DNA from 4 places in the Streptomyces sp. NPDC005811 genome. Region 2 is predicted to be linked to each of the others. Evidence: riboswitches for the same ligand, from Rfam matches in the RefSeq annotation. Region 2 holds a riboswitch; each other region holds the start of a gene.
The links. A riboswitch is a leader RNA that binds a small molecule or an ion and turns the genes downstream of it on or off. The one in region 2 is predicted to bind S-adenosylmethionine.
Positions count from the first base shown of each region.

Region 1: linked by a shared signal. The riboswitch ahead of ABZ490_RS04895 (amino acid ABC transporter permease) and the one ahead of ABZ490_RS42055 (putative leader peptide) in region 2 are both predicted to bind S-adenosylmethionine.
Region 3: linked by a shared signal. The riboswitch ahead of ABZ490_RS37135 (aminotransferase class V-fold PLP-dependent enzyme) and the one ahead of ABZ490_RS42055 (putative leader peptide) in region 2 are both predicted to bind S-adenosylmethionine.
Region 4: linked by a shared signal. The riboswitch ahead of thrC (threonine synthase) and the one ahead of ABZ490_RS42055 (putative leader peptide) in region 2 are both predicted to bind S-adenosylmethionine.

Region 1 covers NZ_JBEXXK010000003.1:256,457-261,563, reverse strand. Annotated here, with positions in the region: gene ABZ490_RS04910 (GNAT family N-acetyltransferase) at 75-824, opposite strand; gene ABZ490_RS04905 (ABC transporter substrate-binding protein) at 866-1,891, opposite strand; gene ABZ490_RS04900 (amino acid ABC transporter ATP-binding protein) at 1,980-2,744, opposite strand; gene ABZ490_RS04895 (amino acid ABC transporter permease) at 2,846-3,823, opposite strand; SAM riboswitch class IV at 4,192-4,301, opposite strand; gene ABZ490_RS04890 (glutathione S-transferase C-terminal domain-containing protein) at 4,367-5,107, opposite strand, start outside.
Region 2 covers NZ_JBEXXK010000058.1:13,516-18,622, forward strand. Annotated here, with positions in the region: partial or broken gene ABZ490_RS42035 (hypothetical protein) at 1-387, opposite strand, end outside; partial or broken gene ABZ490_RS42040 (2-oxoglutarate and iron-dependent oxygenase domain-containing protein) at 767-982, opposite strand; partial or broken gene ABZ490_RS42045 (LLM class flavin-dependent oxidoreductase) at 1,144-1,873, shown strand; gene ABZ490_RS42050 (DUF1684 domain-containing protein) at 1,949-2,773, shown strand; SAM riboswitch class IV at 2,823-2,936, shown strand; gene ABZ490_RS42055 (putative leader peptide) at 2,970-3,086, shown strand; gene ABZ490_RS42060 (ABC transporter substrate-binding protein) at 3,264-4,883, shown strand; gene ABZ490_RS42065 (ABC transporter permease) at 4,887-5,107, shown strand, end outside.
Region 3 covers NZ_JBEXXK010000045.1:24,940-30,046, reverse strand. Annotated here, with positions in the region: gene ABZ490_RS37145 (cytochrome bc complex cytochrome b subunit) at 1-161, shown strand, start outside; gene trpD (anthranilate phosphoribosyltransferase) at 282-1,346, shown strand; SAM riboswitch class IV at 1,424-1,540, shown strand; gene ABZ490_RS37135 (aminotransferase class V-fold PLP-dependent enzyme) at 1,706-3,076, shown strand; gene ABZ490_RS37130 (Lrp/AsnC ligand binding domain-containing protein) at 3,110-3,391, opposite strand; gene ABZ490_RS37125 (rhomboid family intramembrane serine protease) at 3,388-4,122, opposite strand; gene ABZ490_RS37120 (hypothetical protein) at 4,297-4,536, shown strand; gene ABZ490_RS37115 (NYN domain-containing protein) at 4,574-5,107, shown strand, end outside.
Region 4 covers NZ_JBEXXK010000005.1:73,000-78,106, forward strand. Annotated here, with positions in the region: gene ABZ490_RS06915 (trehalose-6-phosphate synthase) at 1-629, opposite strand, end outside; gene ABZ490_RS06920 (glucosyl-3-phosphoglycerate synthase) at 735-1,679, opposite strand; SAM riboswitch class I at 1,816-1,954, shown strand; gene thrC (threonine synthase) at 1,973-3,271, shown strand; gene ABZ490_RS06930 (MoaD/ThiS family protein) at 3,294-3,569, shown strand; gene ABZ490_RS06935 (cold-shock protein) at 4,043-4,249, shown strand; gene groL (chaperonin GroEL) at 4,597-5,107, shown strand, end outside.

The DNA of each region.
Region 1 (5,107 bases), on a different contig from region 2:
CTGGCATATGAGCGTCACGGCCGGCCCCTTCCCCTGTCGGGCGCCCCGCGGCGCCGTCCACACCTCGTCATCCGTCACAACGCCTCTGCCGCGCGGGGTGTTCCCGGGGTGCGCACCGACACGACGGCGGAGCGGCGGCGGAGCCGGAAGCCGAGGGACTCGTAGAGGCGGATCGCCGTGGTGTTGCCGGCGGCGGCGTGCAGGAACGGGATGTCACCGCGGGCGCGGGCGCCGTGGCCGACCGCGCGGACCAGCCGGGTGGCCAGGCCCCTGCCCCGGTGGGCCGGGTCGGTGCAGACGGCGCTGATCTCGGTCCAGCCGTCGATGCGGAGCCGCTCGCCGGCCAGGGCGACGAGCCGGCCCTGTTCGCGGATGCCGAGGTAGGTGCCGAGGGTGACGGTCCGCCGCAGGAACGGGCCGGGGCGGGTGCGGGCGACGAGGTCGAGGATCTCCGGCACGTCGTCGGGTCCGAGGCGTACGGCCTCGGGGGCGGGCTCGGTGCGGAACTCCCCCGTGGAGACGAGCTGGACGCCCTCGCCGCCGCCGGTGACCCGCCAGCCGTCGGGAACGCCCGCCACGGGCTTGATCCATACGGTGGCGCCGTCCCCGGCGAGGGTGCGCAGGTCGGCCCAGGCGGCCGGGTCACGGGGATCGGCGAGGGCGGCGAAGGCGTAGACGTCGGCCGGGTAGCGGGCGGCGCGGCCGACGCGTTCGGCGAGGTGCGCGTGCGGGCCGGTGAGCGCGGCCCAGACGGCGTTGTCGAGGGGGTGCGGTGGGGTGACGGCGGGGGCTCCGCCTCCGCGGAGGTCGAGCGGGGAAGCCACGGAGACGGAGTCCCTTCCTGTGACGGTGGGTCAGGAATGTGTCAGGAGTTGTCCAGCGGCAGGCCGGGCGGGTTGATCTCGGACTTGGTGACGGCCTCGTTGGAGAGGTTGTAGGCGGCCAGCCACTTGGCGTACTGCCCGTTCTCGATGAGGTAGTTGATGGCGTCGGCGAGCGGCTTGGCGAGACCGCTGTCCTTCTTGGCGGTGGCGGCGATCAGGCCCTGGAGCGTCTCGCCGGCGCCGGAGAAGGTGCCCGCGTTGCGGGTCGCGTTGGCGGTGCCGGCGGTCTGGGAGACGTTGTAGGCGATGCCGGGGTTGGGCCCGAAGTAGGCGTCGATCTTGCCGCTGCTGAGCGCCAGGTAGAGGCCGTTGCGGTCCGGGTAGTACTTGATCGTGAGCTTCTTGCCCTCGGCCTCGAGCTTCTTCTTCCACTCCAGGAGGATCTTCTCCTGGTTGGTGCCGGAGCCGACGGAGACGGTGAGGCCGGCGAGGTTCTCGTACTTGCCGTCGAAGTTCCAGGTGCTGGACTTCTTCACCTCCCAGCCGAGGTTGTCCTGTCGGTAGGAGGCGAACTCGTACTTCTTCTTGCGCTCCTCGGTGTCGGTGACGTTGGAGAAGGCCGCGTCGACCTTGCCGCTGTCGATGCCGACGAAGAGGTTCTCCCAGGTGAAGTTCTTCGTCTCGGGCTTCAGTCCGAGGACCGCGGCGACCAGGCGGCCGAGGTCGGGCTCGGCGCCGGTGAGGGTCTTCTGGTCGTCGCCGACGTAGGCGAGCGGGGCGAAGCCGGAGGGCAGGGCGCCGATGCCGATGGTGAGCTTGCCGCTCTTCTTGACGGCGGCGGGCAGTTCGGCGCTGATCGACTTGACCTCGGAGACCTTCAGGGTGGTCTCCTTGGCGGCGCCGTTGGAGACCCGGCCGATGGTCACGCTGCCGGAGGCGGCGGATCCGGCCGTGGTGGCGGCGTCGCTCTCACCACCGCAGGCGGCGAGCCCGGTGGCGAGGGTGGCGACCGCGGTCGCCGCGGTGATGCCGCGAATCAGGCTGCGTCGGGTGAAGTGGGTGGCCATGGCCGTCCTTTGTGACTGGGTGAGATGAGAGAGAGGGAGAGGGGGTGAAAGGGGTGTTGCCGTGCGTGGGGGGAAGTCGTGGGCTCGGTCAGAGGACCTTGCTGAGGAAGTCCCGGGTCCGCTCGTGCTGCGGCTTGTCGAGGACCTCGTGGGGCGGGCCCTGTTCGACGATCCGGCCGCCGTCGATGAAGACGACCTTGTCGGCGACCTCGCGGGCGAAGCCGACCTCGTGGGTGACGATGACGAGGGTGGTGCCGCTGGTCGCCAGGTCCTTGATGACGGCGAGGACCTCGCCGACCAGTTCGGGGTCGAGGGCGGAGGTGGGCTCGTCGAAGAGGATGACGCCGGGGCGCAGGGCGAGGGCGCGGGCGATGGCGACGCGCTGCTGCTGGCCGCCGGAGAGCTGGCGGGGGTAGGCGCCGGCCTTGTCGGCGAGGCCGACCCGGCCGAGGAGTTCGCGGGCGAGCTCCTGCGCCTCGGGCTTGCCGAGCCGCCCCGTCGCCACGGGGGCGGCGGCGACGTTGTCCAGCACGGTCAGGTGCGGGAAGAGGTTGAAGTTCTGGAAGACGAAGCCGATGCGGCTGCGCTGGGCGAGGATGACGCGCTCGCTGACCTCGCGCAGCCGGCCGCCGTGCCGGCGGACGCCGATCGGTTCGCCGTTGATGCTGACATGGCCGATCTCCGGCTTCTCCAGATGGTTGATGACCCGAAGCAGGGTGGACTTGCCGGAGCCGGACGGGCCGAGGATGACGGTGACCTCGCCGGGCCGGACGGTCAGGCTGACACCGTCCAGGACGCGGTGCGCGCCGTACCACTTGTGCACGTCGTGCACCTCGACGGCGGCGGGCACCACCGCGGTGGCGGCCTGCTCGGTCTCGACGGTCTCGACGGTCTCGGTGGTGGCGGTGGTCTCGACGGTCTCGGTGGTGACGGTCGCGGCGGTGGTCTCGGCGGTCATACGGCGGCCTCCCGGCGGATGCGGGCACGCAGGTCGGTGAGACCGGTCCGCAGCTGCTGCAACGGCGTCGGCGGCAGGGAGCGGGTGGCACCCCGGGCGTAGTACCGCTCGACGTAGAACTGGACGACGGAGACGAGGCTGGTCAGGATCAGGTACCAGACGGTGACGACCAGCAGCAGCGACACGATGTCGCCGGGGTAGGTGGCGCCCATGGTCTGCGCGGTGCCGAACAGGTCGAGCAGCGACACGTAGAACACCAGCGAGGTGGCCTTGACCAGGCCGATGAGCTGGTTGACGTAGTTCGGCACGATCGAGCGCAGGGCCTGCGGGAAGACGATCCTGCGGAACTGGTAGCCCTTGGGCAGACCGAGGGCGGCGGCCGCCTCGTGCTGGCCCTGGTCGACGGAGAGGATGCCGCCGCGGACCACTTCGGCGGCGTAGGCGGCCTCGTTGAGGCTGAGACCGACGACCGCGATCACCATGTCGGTGGCGAGCCGGGACTCGTCGAAGGTGAAGAACGCGGGGCCGAAGGGGACGCCCACGCTGAGCGTCTGGTACAGGGCGCTGAAGTTGTACAGGAACAGCAGGACGACGATCAGCGGGATGGAGCGCAGCGCCCAGACGTAGGTCCAGCTGACGGCCCGCAGCACCGGGGACTTCGAGAGCCGGGCGAGGGCGAGCAGGACTCCGCCGAGAAGGCCCAACACCGCGCTGTAGGCGGTGACTTCGAGGGTGATGAGCAGTCCGTCGAGGATCACGGGGCGCAGGAACCAGTAGCCGAAGCGGTCCCACTGGTAGAACGGGTTGGACACCAGGCCGTGCGCGAACTGGGCCACCAGGACCAGCACCACGGCGGTGGCGATCCAGCGTCCCGGGCGGCGCAGTGGCTGAACGCGCTGTGCGGTGAGCTTCTCTGACGGGGTGTCGGCGGCGGGTGCCTCGGCGAGGGTCACGGCGCCTGGGGGTTCACTCATGGTGGGCTCCGGCGGGAGTCGGGCACCCCGGGCCGACGCAGACGTGAGGAGCCGTTGCGGATCAGCGCACGGCGCACGGGTGCGTACGGGGGGACCGGGGTGGGGCGGTGGGCGGCACACCGCTGCGGCGGTGTCCGTCAGGAACGCGGAGTCGGGGCGAAGGGCCAGAAGAAGAAGGTTCAGCCCCGACAGCGGGCACGGCCCGGTGCGGTACACAGTGCGCTGTTCACGCGGAGCAGATCGACGGCGCGGTTGGCGGCGAACAGGTTCGACAGGTTCGCGTACGGCTGTACGCAGCCCTGGGGACGGCGTGCGGCCGTCCTGGGAGCTGCGTACATCTCGTCACCATCTCTGTTCCGGCCCTGTGGGCCTCGCGCTTACCGAAACGTCATCCGGTCCGGTCGTCACCTGGGGCACCCCACCGCGGAGCGAGGGTTGCCGGTCAGCAAGCCAGGGCTTGTCGCTGACGCTCATGACCGTTCTGCCCGCAAGTAAGGCAGTCGACCGATCAAATGTCAACGGCCGTCCGAGGGATGGACTCCCTCAAGGCCGGTTGACCTGCGGAGGAAGGCTGTTTCCGTCCGCCGCGTGGGCTGCCCAGTCCAGGATCTGGACAGCGGCTCCGGCGGCCTCCAGCCCCTGGCAACGGGCGTGGTGGCGGCGGGCGATGCCGTCCAGGTCGAGGTGCGCGCCGAAGGCCGGGTGGGCGGCCAGCCGGCGGGCGTAGGCCCACAGGGCGGGGTGTCCGGCGATGCGGCGCACGGCGTCGGCGTCGAGGTGGTGCCGGTGCACGGTGTCCAGCCGGACCAGCGCCACCCACAACTCGACGTCCGCCGCAGTGATCTGATCGCTGATCAGGTACGGCTGCACGCCGAGCCCTTGCTCCAGCACGTCGAGCGTGGCGAGCAACGCGTCGAGCGCGGCGGTCCGCCCGGCCGGGTCGGCGCCCGCCTCCCCGGCACACTGGGCCGCCCGCTCGATGCCCTGGGCGCACATCCGTTCCACGGCCTCGATCTCCGACTCCGAGCCGTACGGGTACAGCACCGCCCGGCCGCCGGCGAACCGCCGGGCCAGGTCGCGGGCGATGTCGGGGCCGTGGGTGGAGACGATCCGGCCCGACCAGTCGTCGCTGAGCACCGGCGCGAGGGCCGGGCCGGTGTAGCGGTGGGCGCTGGCGTCGTAGAGCGGGCGCAGTTGCGTGTGGCCGCCGTCGGGACAGTCGGGGACGGCGGGCAGGAAGGTCACCGGACAGGCCCGGTCGAGGCCGAGGAGCGCGTGGGTGAC
Region 2 (5,107 bases):
GACAGCGGTGCCGTGTTCCAGGGGGCGCAGCAGGTACGGGGTGAGCGCGGTGTTGTCGCGGGCGACGGCCTCGATGTCGAGGACGTTGCCGCGCGGGTTGCCGAGGGTCTCGCCGAAGAAGGCCTGCGTGGTCGGCCGTACCGCGTCGTACGAGGCGCCGAAGTCGGCGAACGTGTGCTTCAGGAGGGTGCGGGTGCGGTCCTCGGCGACGGCCGTGGTCGGGTTGGACAGCCGGGTGTAGGCGTGGGTCGTGAGGTCGGCGAGTGCGAAGGCCTCCGCGGCCTGCCGGGTGTCCCGGAAGACATAGCTCGTCGCCGGGTGGATCGGTGTCGCGCGTGCGCCGGCGTGCACATGGCAGGCCTCGAAGGCCCAACGGTCGTGGGTCATCGGCCGGCCTCCTGCCGGGCCAGGACATCGGACCACCAGCGCTCGGCGAGGCGCGGGCCGAGGAAGGAGGGGAGGGAGTAGCGGTGGACGCCGGCGCGGGGCTGACCACGCGGTGCCGTGTCGCCCTCGGATGACCCTGGGTGGCGATCTCCAGCATCTCGCCGATGTTGCACACGAAGGCGTCCGGCACTGCTGGAGCAGGGCGAGATAGCCGTAGTCCTTGTGTGCGCCGACGCCCTGCTCGGCGTCCTCGGTGGCCCGCGGCGGCGAGGGCACGGAGCACCGCACGGCTCACCCGCAGGGCCTCCGCCTGCCGGCGCAGCACGAGGATGTCGATCTGCTCGCGCCAGTCGGCGGCGCCCGCCGTGTACTCCGTCCCGGTGCGCGTGTAGCCGCGGAACTGCGGCGAGTCGAGGTTCTCGATCTCCAGCCGCTGTTCCTCGGGCAGGGCGGCGGGGACGCCGTGGCCGGTGACCTGGAGGAAGCCCACCTCGTGGGCGGCGGAACGGAGTTCGGCGAGGAAGCCGTCGCGGTCGGTGTCCGGGGCGCGGAGGCGGGAGATGCCGATGACGGGCAGGGTTGTGGGCTGGGCCATGGGGTTCCTTCGCGCGGGACGGACCGGGCGGTCTCCGTGGCCGGATCACAGCACGCCCGCGAACGCCTGCCGGGACGAGCCCGGGCGCGTACACATGACTGCAAAGAAGCTGTCACACCCGGGCCGGAATGCGGGTTCGACCGGTGTCCGTTCTGACTGGCATGACGGTGGGAGTGACGTTCGACGCAACCGACGCGCCCAACCAGGTCGACGCGACCGTGCGACTCGCCCGGGCGGCCGCGGCCGCGGCCGCCGGTCTGCGGTCGGCCTGGTTCGGGCAGGCCTTCGGCGCCGACTCGCCCCTGCTCGCGGCGATCGTGGGCCGCGAGGTGCCCGGACTGCAGGTGGGGACCTCGGCGATCCCCGTCTTCGGCCGGCATCCGCTGCTCGTCTCCAGCCAGGCCCAGACCGCCCAGGCCGCCACGCACGGCCGCTACCACCTCGGTCTGGCGCTGGGCACGAAACTGCTGACGGAGACCGGGTTCGGCCTGCCCTTCGAACGGCCCGTCGCCCGGCTGCGTGAATTCCTCACCGCGCTACGGCAGTTGACCGAGACCGGCACGGCCGACTTCCGAGGTGAACGGGATCCTGCCCCATCTCGCCGGACCGCGGACCACATCGTTCCCGCCCTGACCGCCGCGGCCGAGGCCGCGGGCCACCGAGAACCTCGCCTTCTACGAAGGGATCCCGTCCTACGCGCGGGTCATCGAGCTCTCCGGCGGCCGACGGGCCGCCGACCTGGCCGTGATCGGCGACGAGAGGGCGATCGAGGCCGAGGTGCGGCGCTACCGCGACGCCGGGGCCACCGAGGTCGTGTTCTCGGGCACCGACCTCGCGGGAGATGCGGACCGCCGGCGCACCTGGGAACTCCTGGGCGCACTGGCCGGCTGAGGCTCCCGTCCGGCCGGACGAACCCCTGTACCCACCCCTGCGCGAGGCTGAGCCTCGCCCACCGAAGGAGGACACATGACGACGGAAGCGACCGCGGCGGACCTGCACGCCTTCACCGAGCGCTGGCTGGACTGGTACCGCGCCCAGGAGGCCCGGCTCGCCGACCCGCACGGATTCCTGGCGATCACGGGCCTGCACTGGCTGGACGACCGGCCGCAGCGTTTCCCCGACGCTCCCGGCGCCTGGCACACCGGCCCCGACGGGGTCGTCGTACACCTCGACGAAGGGGAGGAACTGCTGGTCGCCGGGGAGCCCGTGCGCGGCGAACACCGCTTCGGCGTCCTGCCCGAGCGCGGCGGCGTCGACGCGGTCTGGGGAGACGCCGTGATCGAGGTCGCCAAGCGGGGCGGCCACGACATCGTGCGCCCCAGGCACCCGGACGCACCGCTGCGCACGGCCTTCACCGGGACGCCCGCCTACGCGCCCGACCCGCGCTGGGCCGTGCCGGGCCGGTACGTCCCCTTCGACACGCCCCGGCCGACCACCGTGGGCGCCGCGGTCGAGGGACTGGAGCATGTGTACGACGCTCCGGGAAGGGTCGAGTTCGAGCTGGACGGGCACCGGCTGTCCCTGACCGCGTTCCCGGGACGGGGTGCGGGACAGCTGACGGTGCTGTTCACCGACGCGACCTCCGGTGTCACCACGTACGCCGCCAACCGCGTGCTGGCGGTCGAGGCGCCCGCCGCCGACGGCACGGTCGTCCTGGACTTCAATCGCGCGGCGAATCTTCCGTGCGCCTACACGGACCTCGCCACCTGCCCACTGCCGCCGGCCGAGAACCGGCTGCCGGTGGCGATCGAGGCCGGACAGAAACTCCCTCGCGAGCGCGGCGGTGCCTGAGCGGTTCCGCCATTGACGTACGACAAGTCCGCTCCGTACGATCACGAATGGCATCGAGTGTCAGCGTCAAGCCCTGGCTTGCTGACCGGCAACCCTCCCGCGCGGTGGGGTGCTCCAGGTGAAAGCCCGGCGGGATCACCGATGATCCCCGCAAGCGCGTGGCCCCTTCGGCGGGCCGGAGACGGGGAGGACGAGTATGCGGCACAGCGGTGAGCTCGCTGCCTCCTTCGCCGTCGCCACGGTGTTCTCCCGGCTCTCCCGTCGGCGCCACATCGATCTGAAGCGCTCGACCAGCTGCCTCTGTCAGGCCTGACGGGCCTGCCCGCCGCCTGATCGCCTTCCACACTCCCCCTTTTCCCGCTTCCCCCTTTTCTCGTTTTTCTCGCTGACCCCTGTCTGCCCAGCGCTCCCCGGGGGCCGCACGCCCCTGCGCGGGACCGTGCCCGGTACGGCACCCCCATGCCTGGTGACACGAGTAGGAGAACCCTCCGTGAACGCACTTCCCGACGTCAGATCCTCCCGCTGGGCGGCCCTGACCGCCCTGGTGACCAGCGGCGTCCTCCTGACCGCCTGCGGATCGGGCACCGACGGCTCCGGCTCCGGCGACGGCCCGGCGAAGTCCGGCGGCACCCTGACCTTCGCGGTGGGGTCGGACGCCGGCTGCGTGGATCCGCAGCAGGTCGGCAGCAACGACACCATCTACTCGGTACGCCAGCTCGTGGACTCCCTGACGGACCAGGACCCCAAGACCGGCAAGATCGTGCCGTGGCTGGCGAAGAGCTGGGACATCAGCTCCGACACCACCACGTTCACCTTCCATCTGAGGTCGGGCGTCACCTTCAGCGACGGGTCGAAGCTGACCGCGCAGGTCGTCAAGGACAACTTCGACGCCGTACCGAAGCTCGGCGCCCTCGGGACCCTGGCCCAGGGCTATCTGAGCGGTGTCAAGAGCACTGCCGTGGTCGACCCGCTCACCGTCAAGGTGACGTTCGCCCAGCCCAACGCCCAGTTCCTGCAAGCCACTTCCACACATTCGCTGGGCATCGAGTCGTCGGCGAGCGTGCGGAGGACCCCGCAGCAGAAGTGCAGCGACGGCGTGATCGGGTCCGGGCCCTTCGTGCTGAAGCAGTATGTGCAGAACCAGTCGATCACCCTGGCCAGGCGCACCGGGTACGCCTGGGGTTCCTCGCGGTGGAGCAAGAAGGGCGAGGCCTATCTCGACAAGCTGGTGTTCAAGGTCGTTCCGGAGGCGGGCGTACGGGCCGGCAGTCTCCAGTCCGGCCAGGTGGACGCGATCGGCAGCGTCGGCAAGGCCAACGAGGCCGCGCTGAAGGGCGGTCAGGTCACGCTCCAGCGGCGGGCCAACCCCGGTGTGGTGTTCGGTCTCGGGCTGAACAACTCCAAGCCCGCCCTGAAGGACGCGCGGGTGCGCCGGGCGATCCTGCTCGCCGTCGACCGGCAGCAGATCGCCGACACCGTGTTCCCGACCGGCACCCGGGCGGCGACCAGCGTCCTCGCCCACACCACGCCCGACTACACCGACCTCTCCGCCGACCTGCCCCTGGACGCGGCCAAGGCCAAGTCCCTGCTGGACGCGGCCGGTTGGAAGACGGGCAGTGACGGCATCCGCACCAAGGGCGGGAAGAAGCTCAGTCTGACCGTCACCTGGATCCCCAACGCGGCCACCAACCAGCCCGCGTTGGAGCTGATCCAGCAGCAGCTCAAGGCGGTCGGCGTCCAGATCACCCTCAGGCAGCTCCAGATCACCCAGCTCGCGCCGACCCTCCAGTCGGGCGACTACGACGCGTCCTGGGGGAACATCACCCGCGCCGACCCGGACATCCTGCGCAGCAACTTCTCCACGAAGCTCGCCAACTTCTACCGCGTCCCGGCCGGCGCCCTGGACACCGCACTGACCGCGCAGGCGGCCACCGCGGACACCGCCAAGCGTAAGCAACTGGTCGGCGAGGCACAGCAGTTGATCGTGCAGAACGCCTACTACATACCGGTGGTGGAGCTCCAGAGCCAGCTGGGCGTCGCGCAGAAGGTGCACGATCTGGACTTCGACGCCTCCAGCCGGATCCAGCTGCACGACACCTGGATCGGCTAGCCCGTGCGCCGCTATGTGATCAAACGGCTCGCCCAGGCGGCCGGGGTGCTGTGGGCGGCCTACACGGTGTCGTTCCTGGTCCTCGACTATCTGCCGGGCGACCCCGTGACGGCGATGGCCGGTGCCGGAATGGACGCGGGGCAGATCGACCCAAGGCAGATCGCCGCGCTGCGGCACGAGTACGGCTTCGACAAACCGGTGCTCGCGCAGTACGCCGACTACCT
Region 3 (5,107 bases), on a different contig from region 2:
TCGGCCCGGCGGTCGACGAGAACGGTGTCGAGCGCAAGATCAAGCGGTCCGAGAAGCTGCGCGCCAAGATCAGCGGCGCGTACTTCGGCGAGGACCAGCAGATCCCGAAGCCGACCGTCGAGGAGTACAAGGAGATCACGAGCGGCCACGGCCACCACTGATCGTCCGGCGTCGCCACGCCGTGATCGAAGGGCCCCGTCCGGTGTTCGGACGGGGCCCTTCGCCGTGTCCTGAGCTGGATAAGGTGGCTCCACGTGGTTCTACGACACCCAGGAGCGGCTATGAGCGCTGTGACCCCCGCTGGAGGCGACACCGCGGCGGGCCGTTCCTGGCCCGACGTGCTGAACGCCCTGCTGTACGGCCGTGACCAGAGCGCCGACGCCACCGCGTGGGCGATGGACCGGATCATGCGCGGGGAGGCGACGGACGCGCAGATCGCCGGGTTCGTGGTGGCGCTGCGGGCCAAGGGCGAGACCGTCGAGGAGATCAACGGGCTCGTGCGGACGATGTACGCGCACGCCAACACGATCGAGGTGCCGGGCCGGACCGTCGACATCGTCGGGACGGGCGGCGACGGCGCCAAGACCGTCAACATCTCCACCATGTCGGCGATCGTCGTGGCCGGCAGCGGCGCCACCGTCGTCAAGCACGGCAACCGGGCCGCGTCCTCCGCCTCCGGTGCCTCGGACGTGCTGGAGAAGCTGGGCGTCAATCTGGAGCTGACCCCGGCGCGGGTGGCCGAGGTGGCCCGGGAGGCCGGGATCACCTTCTGCTTCGCGGTCAAGTTCCATCCGGCGCTGCGTCACGCGGGCGCCGCGCGCGGCCAGTTGGGCATCCGCACGGTCTTCAACATCCTCGGCCCGCTGACCAATCCGGCCCGGGTGCGGGCCCAGGCGGTCGGGGTCGCGGACCCGCGCATGGCGCCGGTCGTCGCGGGCGTCTTCGCCGAGCGCGGCCACTCCTCCCTGGTGTTCCGGGGCGACGACGGCCTCGACGAGCTGACCACCACGGCCACCTCCCGGGTGTGGGTGGTGCGCGAGGGCAAGGTCACCGAGGAGGTCTTCGACCCGCGGGACGTCGGCATCGAGCTGGTCCCGGTGGAGGCCCTGCGGGGCGGCGACCCGTCGTACAACGCGGAGGTCGCCCGCCGCCTGCTGGACGGCGAGCAGGGCCCCGTGCGGGACGCCGTGCTGCTGAACTCGGCGGCCGCCCTGGTCGCCCTGGAGCCGGGCACGGGCACCCTGGCGGAGCAGATCCGGGCCGGCATGGACCGCGCGGCCGAGTCCATCGACTCGGGCGCCGCCAAGCAGGCCCTGGACCGCTGGGTCGCGGCGACCAACTCCTGACGACGGCGAAGGAGCGCGGTCCCGTCATTCGGACACGGGTTGCGGGACCGCGATCACTTCCCGTACGTTCCTGTACAGGTCATGAGTGACAGTCATGAGGCCCCGGCCGACTGTCCGGCAACCCTCCGTCCGTGGCGGGGTGCCCCGGGTGAAGACCAGGCCGTGGGCAGCGAGGTCCACGGCAAGCGCGGACCCCTCGCGAAACACCAGGGGTCCTGGTCGTCGAGGGAGCCTTCTGTGAGCAAGCGAATGCGATAGGGCGCCGAGCCCCGCCTCCGCACACCCCTTTTCACTTTTCTCCGTGCTCGAGCCGTACCCGCTCGCACGGTGATTCCGCTTGCCCTTCACAGGAGTTCGCCATGTCTGTCTCCAGCGCTGCCACCACCCGCCCCGTTTGCGACCTTTCGGCGGAGCTGCCCGTTCTGGGCCGCGATGTCACCGTCCCGCTCGTCACCGGCGGCGAGGTCACCTACGCGGCGCTCGACTACGCCGCCAGCGCCCCCGCCCTCCAGCGCGTCTGGGACGACGTGGCGGCCTACGCCCCGTACTACGGCAGCGTCCACCGCGGCGCCGGCTACCTCTCCCAGCTCTCCACGGACCTGTTCGAGAACGCCCGCCGCACGGTCACCGCGTTCCTGGACTGCCGCGAGGACGACCAGCTCGTCTTCACCCGCTCCACCACCGACTCCCTGAACCTGCTGGCCGCCGCGCTCCCGGCCGGCTGCCAGGTCTTCGTCTTCGAGACCGAGCACCACGCGAGCCTGCTGCCCTGGAAGGACGCCCGGGTCACCTACCTGGACGCCCCGCGCACCCCGCGGCAGGCCGTCGAGACCCTGGAGCGCGCCCTCGCCGACCGCGACCCCCACGGTCCGGCCCTGGTCTGTGTCACCGGCGCGTCCAACGTCACCGGCGAGCTGTGGCCCGTACGGGAGCTCGCGGCGGCCGCGCACGCGCACGGCGCCCGGATCGTCCTGGACGCGGCGCAGCTGGCCCCGCACCACCCCGTGTCGGTCCGTGACCTGGACGTCGACTGGGTCGCCTTCTCCGGCCACAAGCTGTACGCCCCCTTCGGCTCCGGCGTTCTCGCCGGACGCGCCGACTGGCTCCGGGCCGCCGACCCCTACCTCGCGGGCGGCGGCGCCAGCCGCAAGGTCACCCGGCGCGAGGACGGGGGAGTGGACGTGGAATGGCACGAGACGGCCGCCCGCCACGAGGCCGGCTCCCCGAACGTCATCGGCGCCTACTCCATCGCCTCGGCCTGTAAGGCCCTCACGGAGGCCGGCTTCGACAACCTCGTCGCCCGTGAGCAGCACCTGATCGGCCGGGTCCGCGCGGGCCTCGCCGAGGTTCCGCAGGTCAGGATCCTGTCCCTGTTCGGCGACGACGCCCCGCGGGTCGGTGTGATCTCCTTCGTCGTCGAGGGCTGGAACAGCTCCCACTTCGCCGCGGCCCTCTCCGCCGAGTACGGCATCGGCGTCCGCGACGGCCTCTTCTGCGCCCACCCCCTGGTCCGCACCCTGCTGGGCAGCGACCCCCAGACCCAGGGCGAGTGCGGTGCCCCCGAGGCGGCCCCGGGCGAGAAGTCCCTGAACGCCATCCGGGTGAGCTTCGGCGCGGGGACCCCGGACGAGCACGTGGACCGTTTCGTGACGGCGGTCCGCGAGCTGGTGACCGAGGGCCCGCAGTGGACGTACCGCACGGAGGACGGCCGCTGCGTCCCGGCGGTGTGAGGCGCCGTCGCGCCGGAGGCGGGGTTCAGCCGGTCAGGAGTCCAGGCCGATCGCGAACGCCGCCTCCAGGTCGTGCTGGGAGTACGTACGGAACGCCACGTGCGTGTCCGTGGCCTCGACGCCGGGGATCTTGCTGATGCTGCCCGGGATGACCTCCGCGAGGTCCTCGTGCTGCTGCACCCGGACCATGGCGATCAGGTCGTACGTCCCGGTCACGGAGAACACCTCGCTCACGGAGTCCAGCGCCGCGATCCGCTCGGCGATCTCGGGGATCCGGTCCACGCTGGTCTTGATGAGGACGATCGCGGTGATCACGGCTGGTTCTCTCCCTCGGGGGCCGGAGCTGGGGCGGGCCTCACTCTAGTCGTACGGCCGAAACGCGCCCACGCGTAGCCGAACCCCAGGCCGAAGCCCACCAGGTGCGCCAGATAGGCCACCCCGGGCCCCTGGGCCGCCCGTCCCACCGCGATCCACTGGAGCGCCGCCCAGAACGGCAGCACCACCCACGCCGGGAACCGCAGCGGCAGGAAGAACAGGAACGGCAGCAGGCTGGTCACCCGGGCCCGCGGGAACAGGTACAGGAACGCGCCGAGGACCGCCGAGATCGCCCCGGAGGCCCCCACCAGCGACTGCGGCGACCCGGAGTGCGCGGCCGCGTACCCGAGCAGGGCGAGGTAGCCGCAGCACACGTAGAAGAAGGTGAACTCGACGCGGCCCATCCGTTCCTCGGTCATCGCCCCGAAGACGTAGAGGAAGAGCATGTTGCCCAGCAGGTGCACCCAGCTGCCGTGGACGAAGAGGGCCGTGGCGGGGGTCAGGACGGCGCGCGCGGAGCCCGTGAAGAGTTCCACCGGGACCACGCCCCAGCGGCGGAAATAGGCCCGCTGGGCGGCCATCAGCCCGTCCCCGGTGCCGTACGCCGGATCGAGCCCCGAGGCCGGGCCGATCACGAAGACCAGACAGCACACGGCGATCAGCCCGTACGTCACCGGCGCCGAGGGGCCGCGCAGAGCCTTGCGGACGGTCCCGCTCCAGTTGCCGATCATGACCACAGAGCATGACGCACCCCGGCAGATCGGTCGATATCGCCTCGCCGCTCGGCAGGGCGGTGGGACGGAGGGGCGGCGAGTACCCGCCAGGCCGTAGGGTTACGAGCCATGCACAGCGGGGAGCCTCCGGCGCGACCCTGATGGAAGACCGACACTAGAAGGACAGTCACGATGACGGTTCCCCTGCCGACCGCGACCACGCGGTGGCGCTGCACCCTCTGCGGCAACCTGACCAGGTTCGACGTGACGCGCTCGTCGAAGGTCGTGGAGTACGTGCACCTCGACCTCGCCGGAGAGCCGAAGGTCGAGGAGCGCGAGGTGGTCAGTGAGACCATCGAGTCGGTGCGGTGCCGCTGGTGCAACGCCGTGGATCAGGTGGAACTCGTGGATCGGCCGGGCGCCGGCTCCTGAGCGGAGCTGGCCCCGTACAGGTATTGGGGTGTGACGGATGGCGGAGAGCGCAGGCGGGGGGCCGGGCGACGGCGCCGCTGAGATGCTCGACCGTCCGCTGCCCGACGGCGTGCGCCGCCGGGTCGTGCAGATCGTCTCCGACGGCTTCGGCGGCCTGACCGTCGCCGAACTGCCCGCCCAGTTGCGGCAGTACGCCCGGTTCGCCCCGAATCGCCGGGCGAAGTTCGCGGGCAACGCGATGGCGGCCGCGCTGGAGACGGATCCGCTGTTCCGGCAGCGCATCGGCGAGAAGTTCAGAGACGCCCAGCCGGAGCTGTCCGGCGCCCTGGACTCCGGCTCGCCGACCCCGGCCGCGGACCCGCTCGATGTGGCGGCCGCGGCCTATGTGCTGCGGCCCCCCGGCTGGGTGAAGCTGGTGACGGCGGCCGGCGAGGAGGCCCAGCGGGCGGACGCCGAGCGGGCCGACGAGGAGAGCCGGGCCGAACTGGAGCGGCTGCGCGAGGAACTGGCGCAGGCCCGCGAGCAGACCCGCGCGGACACCGAACGGCTGCGCACCGAGCTGGACGCCGCC
Region 4 (5,107 bases), on a different contig from region 2:
AGGAAACCCAGCCGGTCCGCGCCGAGCATGCCCCGCAGCAGCTGCTCGCGGATGTCCGACGGCAGCAGCCCGAAGTAGTCCACCGGCGCCCACGGCGTGTGCGAGAAGTGCCCGATCCGCAGGTCGGGGCGGAGCGCGCGGAGCATCCCGGGGACCAGACAGAGGTGGTAGTCCTGCACGAGGACCGCCGCGCCCGGCCCCGCCTCCTGCGCGAGCGCCTCCGCGAAGGCGCGGTTGTACGTCTCGTACGACGCCCACTGGCGCCGGAACTCCGAGTCGAAGGCCGGTTCCAGCGGGGTCTGGTACAGCAGGTGGTGGATGAACCAGAGCACCGAGTTCGCGATGCCGTTGTAGGCGTCCGCGTGCACGTCGGCGGGAACGGGCAGCATCCGCACGCCCTCCTCGCCGACCCCGCGCCGGACCGCCTCCCGGTCGCCGTCGGACAGCGCCGAGCACACCCACAGGGCGCCCGCCTCGGGGCCGATCGCCGACAGACCGGAGACCAGCCCGCCGCCCCCGCGTTTCGAGTGCAGCGAGCCGTCCTCGCCCACCGTGTAGGAGACCGGGCCGCGGTTGGACGCGACCAGCACCTGAGCACCCCGAGCAGCAGTGTCGTGCGTGGAAGCCATACGCCTCAACCTAGCCCGGTCGGGAAACGCTCAAACGTACGGTGGCGCTGCGTGGACGGGTCATATCCGGCCGTATACGACCCGTCCCCCGTACGGCGGAATCGGCTAGGCGACCTTGCGGGACTGGTACTCCGCGATCTCCGCCATCGGCGGCCGCTCCTCCGTGTCCACCGAGTACGTACGCGGCTCGAACCCGTCGGCGCCGCGCTCGAACTGGGTCAGGGCGGGGCGGACGAGATGGCCGCGGGCCAGCCGCAGCTGGGCGGTCCGGTAGATCGCCGCCGCCATCCGGCCGAGGGCCTGCCCGTCCTGGTGGCGGTGCCTGCGCACCCCGACGTCGACCTGCGCGAGCGCGTCGAGGCCCACCAGGTGCAGCGCGTCGATCAGCATCCCCAGCTCGACGCCGTACCCCACCGGGAACGGCAGCTGTTCGAGCAGTGAGCGACGGGCCGCGTACTCGCCGCCGAGCGGCTGCACGAAACCGGCCAGCTGCGGCCAGTGCATGTTCAGCAGCGGGCGCGCCATCAGCTCGGTGACCCGGCCGCCCTGCCCGGCGGCGCCGCCCAGGGGACGGTCGTACATCCCCTTGACGAGGTCCACCGCGGGGTCGGTGAGCAGCGGGCCGACGATGCCGGAGACGAAGTCCGAGGAGAACTCCCGGAGGTCGGCGTCGATGAAGCAGACGATGTCCCCGCCGGTGACCAGCAGGGAGCGCCACAGGACCTCGCCCTTGCCGGGCACGGCCGGGATGCGGGGCAGGATCGTGTCGCGGTGGACGACCCGCGCCCCCGCCGCCGCCGCGACCGCCGCCGTGCGGTCGGTCGACCCCGAGTCGACGACCACGAGCTCGTCGACCAGCGGGACCTGCTGCATGAGGTCGTGCCGGATGACCGCGACGATGTCACCGACGGTCTCCTCCTCGTTGAGTGCGGGCAGCACGACACTGACCCGCTGCCCCGAGGACCGCTTGGCGGCCATGATCCGGTGCAGTGGCCGATCGGTCATGGTCCAGGAGCGGGTGGTCAGCCAGCGCTCGACTTCTTCCAGCACGTAGGCGGCTCCTTCACCTGTGATCCATCTCGCGGTTCGGACGACTATCTCAACTGTCCAGGTTGTCGGTTACAGTCTTGGACAACGCGGGTGACCATCGCATGTCCTCGGTGGCCCGGCGTCCACAACTTCATACCGCTCATCCAGAGGGGCAGAGGGATACGGCCCGATGAAGCCCCGGCAACCCTCCAGCCGGTCTCGTTCACGCGAGGCTCCCGGCTTGGGAAGGTGCCAAATCCGTCTCACGGCGAGATGCGTCGTGAGGAAGATGAGGAGAAAGGGCCTCGCCTCACATGGCTGCGCAGACTGTTGAAACCGGATCCACCGATTCCGTCGCCTCCACCGTAGACCTCGGCCCCGCCGCCGCGTTGAGCTGCCGGGAATGCGGTCACCAGGTCCCGCTCGGCCCGGTCTTCGCCTGCGAGGAGTGTTTCGGCCCGCTCGAGATCGCGTACGACTTCTCCTCCTACGACCCGGAGGAGCTCAGGAAGCGCATCGAGGCGGGACCCGCGAACATCTGGCGCTACGCGCCGCTGCTGCCCGTCCCGGCGGACGTGGCCGACAAGCCCAACATCAACCCCGGCTGGACCAAGCTCGTCAAGGCCGACAACCTGGCGCGCGAGCTGGGCGTCGAGGCCGGCAAGCTGTTCGTCAAGGATGACTCCGGCAACCCGACCCACTCCTTCAAGGACCGGGTCGTCGCCCAGGCCGTCGAGGCGGCGCGGGCCTTCGGGTACACCACCCTGAGCTGCTCCTCCACCGGCAACCTCGCCGGTGCCGTCGGCGCCGCCGCCGCCCGGGCCGGCTTCCGCTCCTGCGTGTTCATCCCGCACGACCTGGAGCAGGGCAAGGTCGTCATGGCCGCGATCTACGGCGGCGAGCTCGTCGGCATCGAGGGCAACTACGACGACGTCAACCGCTTCTGCTCCGAACTCATCGGCGACCCGGCGGGCGAGGGCTGGGGCTTCGTCAACGTCAACCTGCGGCCGTACTACGCCGAGGGCTCCAAGACACTGGCGTACGAGATCGCCGAGCAGCTCGGCTGGCAGCTCCCGGACCAGCTGGTCGTGCCGATCGCCTCCGGCTCCCAGCTCACGAAGATCGACAAGGGTCTCCAGGAGCTGATCAAGCTGGGGCTCGTCGAGGACAAGCCGTACAAGATCTTCGGTGCGCAGGCCGAGGGGTGCTCGCCGGTGTCGGTGGCCTTCAAGGCCGGGCACGACGTGGTCCGCCCGCAGAAGCCGAACACCATCGCCAAGTCGCTGGCGATCGGCAACCCGGCGGACGGGCCGTACGTCCTCGACATCGCGCGTCGCACCGGCGGCGCGGTGGAGGACGTGACCGACGAGCAGGTCGTCGAGGCGATCGGGATCCTCGCCCGGACCGAGGGCATCTTCGCGGAGACCGCCGGCGGTGTGACGGTCGGCGTCACGAAGAAGCTGATCGAGAACGGGCTGCTGGACCCGGCGAAGACGACCGTCGTGCTGAACACCGGTGACGGTCTGAAGACGCTGGACGCGGTGGCCGGGACCGGACTCACCGCGACGATCCGCCCGTCGCTGGAGTCCTTCCACGAGGCCGGGCTCGCGTAATCCCTACTGGAGGTCATCGGCAATGAGCGTCACCGTCCGCATCCCCACCATCCTGCGCACCTACACCGGTGGTGCCGCCGAGGTCTCCGCCGAAGGGGCCAACCTCGGCGAGGTCATCTCGGACCTGGAGAAGAACCACACCGGGATCGCCGCCCGGGTCCTGGACGACCAGGGCAAGCTGCGGCGGTTCGTGAACGTGTACGTGAACGACGACGACGTCCGCTTCGAGCAGGGCCTGGAGACGGCGACCCCGGACGGGGCGGGCGTGTCGATCATCCCGGCCGTCGCCGGCGGCTGAGCCGGGTCCGACCGGTGGTTGACCCTCGGTCAGTACCCACCAGTAGTAACCGTCGGTAACAGTGATTACCGAGTGTTCATCGAATTGCCCCCTCCGTGAGAGAAGCGGAGGGGGCAATTCAGTGGGGTTGAGCGCGGTACAGTTGGGGAACCGGGTCGCGGAACCTGATCCGGAATCTTTGATTTCTGCCTTGAGTCCGACAAGAAGTAGCCAAAGTGCGTGCCTCTTGCGCGGCATTTGTGGCTTTTGCGGGGCCCGACTTGCCCTGAATTCAGGCGAATTCTCGCCATATTCCGGATCGCGTGCGTCCAGAATTCTCGTCCAAGTGACCTGTTGCAGAGGGCAGTTGGACAGATACATTCGGCCGCGGTCGACGCGTTCCGGCGCACGCCCCCAACCAACTGGGGGGTGAGGTCTGACCCGGATCCGCGAAGTGTGGATCTGTGCAAGGGCCAGTAATAGGGGAGTTAGGCATGGCTCAGGGCACCGTCAAATGGTTCAACGCGGAGAAGGGGTACGGCTTCATCGCGGTCGACGGTGGTGCGGATGTTTTCGTCCACTACAGCGCGATCCAGATGGACGGGTACCGCACCCTGGAAGAGGGTCAGCGGGTCGATTTCGAGATCTCGCAGGGTCAGAAGGGGCCGCAGGCGGACATGGTCCGGCTGGCGACCGGCTGAAGCACGCGCCGACTGAAGCGTCGTTCTTCTGTTTCATCTTCGAAGGGCTCGTACCTCCTGGGGTACGGGCCCTTCGGCATGCCCGGCGGACGGCCCGGCGGACCCCTCCATGGACCCCTCGATGGACGCCTCGATGGACCCCAGTCCTCGGGAGGCGCTTGCACTCGACCATGCCGAGTGCTAATCATTGGCGTTAGCACTCTGAAGGTGAGAGTGACAAAGAAGGACCGGGTCGGTGAGGCCCGCAGGCCAGGTGGGGCAAGGAACCACGCGGCATGCGAGCCGTCCGTCGCGGGCGCGGGCGCGGTCCGAAGGAATCACCCCCAGTCCTGGAGGGACCACTTCACATGGCCAAGATCATCGCGTTCGACGAGGAGGCGCGGCGCGGCCTCGAGCGCGGCATGAACCAGCTCGCGGACGCCGTCAAGGTGACGCTCGGCCCCAAGGGTCGCAACGTCGTCCTCGAGAAGAAGTGGGGCGCCCCCACGATCACCAACGATGGTGTGTCCATCGCCAAGGAGATCGAGCTCGAGGACCCGTACGAGAAGATCGGCGCCGAGCTGGTCAAGGAAGTCGCGAAGAAGACGGACGACGTAGCCGGTGACGGCACGACGACCGCGACCGTCCTGGCCCAGGCCCTGGTGCGCGAGGGTCTGCGCAACGTGGCCGCCGGCGCCAACCCGATGGCTCTGAAGCGCGGTATCGAGAAGGCCGTCGAGGCCGTCTCCGGTGCGCTGCTGGAGCAGGCGAAGGATGTCGAGACCAAGGAGCAGATCGCTTCCACGGCCTCCATCTCCGCCGCCGACACCCAGATCGGCGAGCTCATCGCCGAGGCCATGGACAAGGTCGGCAAGGAAG